2 regions of the Ewingella sp. S1.OA.A_B6 genome follow, and region 1 is predicted to be linked to the other one. Evidence: predicted binding sites of a transcription regulator. Region 1 holds the regulator's gene; the other holds the start of a gene.
What was found. The regulator LexA, encoded in region 1, represses DNA repair genes until DNA is damaged. The targets are predictions, from matches to a motif close to TNCTGTATGTACATACAGNA.

Region 1 (2,207 bases):
GGCCGCGGACTCAGGGTTTGAGCTGCGCCATTCCGTAGTTGAAGCCCACGGCATGTGCGGCGAGTGTAGCGTTGTTGAGCAATGCAACAGCCAAGATCACTGCGAACATGACCACAGTATCGTGACTAAAAAACGCTAATGTATTGATGCTTAAAAGATGGGTATTTGAAATAGCGCGGGCACTGAGCAATTAAGGTGGGTACGTCCCTGTACCATCAATCCTGAATGCATTCCCGGGTAGGAGCAGCATATTTCTCAGGATGCATCACTGATACATAACTAATGCGCAAGGGGAATTGCGACTTACCAGTGATATTTATTATCTGTTTCCCAGGACTTGAGTTCTTTCTCGGCTTCTTCTTTCCGATAGCCGTAACGCTCCTGGATTTTACCAACCAACTGATCACGTTTCCCTTCCACCACCGTCAGGTCATCATCAGTCAGCTTGCCCCATTTTTCTTTCACTTTGCCTTTAAACTGCTTCCAGTTACCTTCGGTTTGGTCCTTATTCATAACAAGTTCTCCTATTACCTTGGGTTAGGTTGTCGTGCTTTGTTGAACACGTTAAGTGCTTACCACATGAATAAGAGTAGTTGATAATTTGGCTTTTACGTCAGATAACAGCGATACCCACCATGATTAGGATTATTCCTGAGTGGTAAGTAACGATAACAACTAAAGATTTACTCTGCGGCGGTAGAGGAAAATAGTTTACCGCCGACTGAAATTAGAGATGGATACTAGCCGTGCATATTAGATCCAGTCACCGTTACGGATAACGCCGACGGCAAGGCCTTCAATGCTGAAGCTCTGCTCCCGTAGATCAACAACTATAGGCTCAAAATCGCTGTTTTCGGGCAGAAGCTGGACAATGCTGCCCTGCTTTTTCAGACGTTTAACAGTCACTTCATCGTCAATACGTGCGACAACAACCTGACCATTTCGCACGTCCTGCGTTTTATGCACCGCCAGTAAATCACCGTCGAGAATACCAATGTCGCGCATCGACATACCGCTAACGCGCAGCAGGAAATCAGCACTTGGTTTAAACATTGCGGGATCGACCTGATAATGCCCTTCAATATGTTGCTGTGCCAGCAGAGGTTCACCGGCGGCAACGCGACCAATTAATGGCAAACCTTCTTCTTCTTCCATTAACAGGCGAATACCACGCGACGCACCGGAAACAATCTCAATGACGCCTTTGCGTTGCAGTGCTTTAAGATGCTCTTCCGCTGCATTTGGTGAGCGAAAACCCAGACGAGCGGCGATCTCAGCACGGGTTGGTGGCATACCTGTGGTGGCGATATGATCGCGAATGAGGTCGTAAACCTCTTGTTGTCTGACTGTTAAAGCTTTCATCCCGCCCCCTGATTGTTTATACAGTATTGCTGTGAGTATATACAGGTACTCTCTGAATGAAAACCTAAGAGTGAATAAAAACAGATGCTAAGGTGAAATATGGAATCTTTATTCCAATTTAGAACCAATGCGGCCAAAACACGCTGACCCAGGTGAAAACCGCCAGTATAATAGTCAGCAAAACTGCCGCAGAGCCAATGTCTTTGGCGCGCCCCGACAGCACGTGAAATTCGGGGCCGATACGGTCAATAGCACATTCCACGGCGCTATTTAATAATTCGACGATGATCACCAGCCCCAGAACTCCCACTAGAAGGATGCGTTCAACGCTGGTTACATCAAGGAAAAATGACAATATGATGAAGGGAAACACGCCGATCACTTCCTGGCGAAAAGCCGCTTCGTTTTTCCATGCCGAGCTTAAACCTTTGAGCGAAAAGCCTGCGGCCTTCACGATACGGGTAAACCCGGTAGATTCATTTTTCATGTGTTATTCGTCTTAACGGAAAGGTTGCGGCATTTTATACTTAAAAGCTTCCAGGTTGCAGCAGAGAGGCAACGGAATGACTCCCTATAAGCTTACCAGGAAGTCATTTAGATGAGCGAACCAACACAGCGGCAGCTTGGGGATTATAGAGTATCACCACAGACCCCATACTCACTTTCTGGTATCCTTGCGACGAATTGCTAACAAAGAGGCTTCACGTTTTTATGTCAGGTTGGCGTAGACTTTATTATACCTTATTGAATTTACCGCTAAAATTGCTGGTAAAGAGCAAGGTCATTCCGACAGATCCGGTTACCGAGTTGCGCTTAGATCCCACTCGGCCGATCCTGTATGTTTT
Region 2 (2,207 bases), on a different contig from region 1:
ATGTTCATAGCGCCACAGGTTACTTATGGTTCTTAATGCCACGAGTAAGGTCGTCGGGCTGACCAACATAATATTGTGTTTAAGCGCTTCGCTTATCAATTCGGGCTCACGGTCGATAGCCAACATAAAAGCGGGTTCAACCGGAATGAACATCAGCACATAGTCGAGACTGCGTAGACCAGGTAACTGTTGATAATCTTTACGTCCCAGTAGACGAATATGACCACGAACAGACGTAATATGTTCGTTCAACGCGATCTCACGCTCAGTATCATCCTGGCTATTAAAATAGCGCTCGTAAGCCACCAGCGTCATTTTGGCATCGATTACAACGTCTTTATTTTGCGGCAGCCTTACCACAACATCAGGTTGCATGCGGCTATTGGTATCAACCTGCACACTGACCTGAGTTTGATATTCGTGCCCCTCACGCAGCCCGGAGGCTTCAAGAACCCGGCTTAATACAACCTCCCCCCAGTTACCCTGAGTTTTGTTATCGCCTTTAAGCGCCTTGGTGAGATTGATCGCTTCACGCGCCATCTGTTCGTTCAATTGCTGAAGATTGCGAATTTCATGGGATAAAGTATGCCGTTCACGCGCTTCCTGGCCAAAGCTGTCCTGCACCTGGCGGCGAAAACCATCCAGCTGTTCACGCAGTGGCAACAATAACTTATCCAGACTTTGTTTATTTTGCTCATCGGCCATGCGCCCGTTGTGCTCGAAAATCCGGTTAGCCAGATTTTCAAACTGGCTGGTCAACCGCTGTTCACTGTTGATCAACAGTCGCTGTTTTTCTTCGGCCGCCATACGGGTTTCATCGAGACGGGTTGCGACTTCGCGCAGTTCAGCTTCCTGTGCGCTGTTGATTTCACGCTGGGCGCGCAACTCCTGATTCAGCTGTTCGCACTCACTCTGCCAATGCGCCAGGCCCTGTAGTTTTTCACGGTTGCCCGCCAGCTCACTGTGTAAATTGCGCAGATCCAGTTCGGCCTGACGGATATGCTGCTGCGCCTGCTGGCGCTCTGCCTTCAGTCCGTCGTTTTCCGTTTTCTGCTGCTCCAGCGCCTGCTGTAACAACCGGTGCTGCGTTTCATGCTCGCTCTGATGCCGCTGCTGGCGCAGGCTGACAATAAGCCATCCCAACAATAAGCCAGCCAAACCGCCGCCCATCAGGTATAGGATACTGAGGTCCACGGAGTCTCCATTTCAGTCAATTATTGCGGTCACGGTAATGTGATGCTGTATGGATGTCCAGCCAATTTTAAGGCGTTCTGGCACTTTGCGAGACGTCTCGCAAGACGTGATTTCTCACCCACAGCCCTCTTGTGCAAAATTTTTTATCACCACAAAATTAAAACCAGCGGCTCAGCCATTGAATACCAAAAGCGCCAGGTGCCAGAACCCCAAATGCCCATATCAAGGCAGAAGAAAAGTTGGCTATTTGGAAATAACGCTGTGGCATACCGCAAATGCCCGCAACCAAAGGTACAACGGCACGAAGGGGGCCAAAGAAACGACCAATAAAGGCGCCGGCCATGCCCCATTTATCAAAGAAAGCATGTCCGCGTTCCAGCATCTGCGGATGCTTTGAAAGCGGCCAAAAATTACCGACCCGGTCCTGGAAATGTGCGCCAACCCAGTAAGAAACCCAGTCACCGATGAAGGCACCCGCCGCGGCCGCCGCCCAGATAGGCCAGAAAGAAATGCCGCTTTCACCTATTAATGCCCCAAGGCCCAGTAAAATCACCGTGGCGGGAAGCAGCAGAGAGAGAAATGCCAGTGATTCACCGAATGCCAGAAAAAAAACAATCGGCACAGCCCAGCCCTCATGCGCACGCACAAACTCAGTGGTGAGGTGAATAATTTCATTAACGGTCAAAAGTCTTCCTCGTAATACGTACTTTAGAACCAGTCGTGCTGGCTAATCAAAGGGGTGGAGATTTGATATCCGGAGCTACTCAAGATAACGGTCACGCAGATTCCCACGCTGCTCAGCTGTCAACCCGTACTCTTTTTCAAGCCACAGATCGGTGGAGCCGTACAAATCATCGATAGATTTTAGCGCAGTTTCGATAAACGCTTCGCGCACAGAAAGAACATAGGCAAATTTAGCCAGCGCTTTTGGGGTGAGCTGGATGGACATTTGATTAAGCATTTGCTCGCGAAAAGGCGCCAGCGTGGTGTCAGTGAGCAAGTAATCTTCCAGC

Region 2: a site for LexA is predicted at 1,238-1,257, ahead of rmuC (DNA recombination protein RmuC). Genes of this name have one in related genera too.

The regions. Positions count from the first base shown of each region.
Region 1 is NZ_JBLJFK010000005.1:28,702-30,908, reverse strand. It holds gene zur (zinc uptake transcriptional repressor Zur) at 1-139, shown strand, start outside; gene ACMV8I_RS12520 (CsbD family protein) at 304-513, opposite strand; gene lexA (transcriptional repressor LexA) at 754-1,362, opposite strand; gene ACMV8I_RS12510 (diacylglycerol kinase) at 1,481-1,849, opposite strand; gene plsB (glycerol-3-phosphate 1-O-acyltransferase PlsB) at 2,074-2,207, shown strand, end outside.
Region 2 is NZ_JBLJFK010000010.1:18,104-20,310, forward strand. It holds gene rmuC (DNA recombination protein RmuC) at 1-1,194, opposite strand, end outside; gene ACMV8I_RS16365 (DedA family protein) at 1,352-1,879, opposite strand; gene ACMV8I_RS16370 (tyrosine-protein phosphatase) at 1,955-2,207, opposite strand, start outside.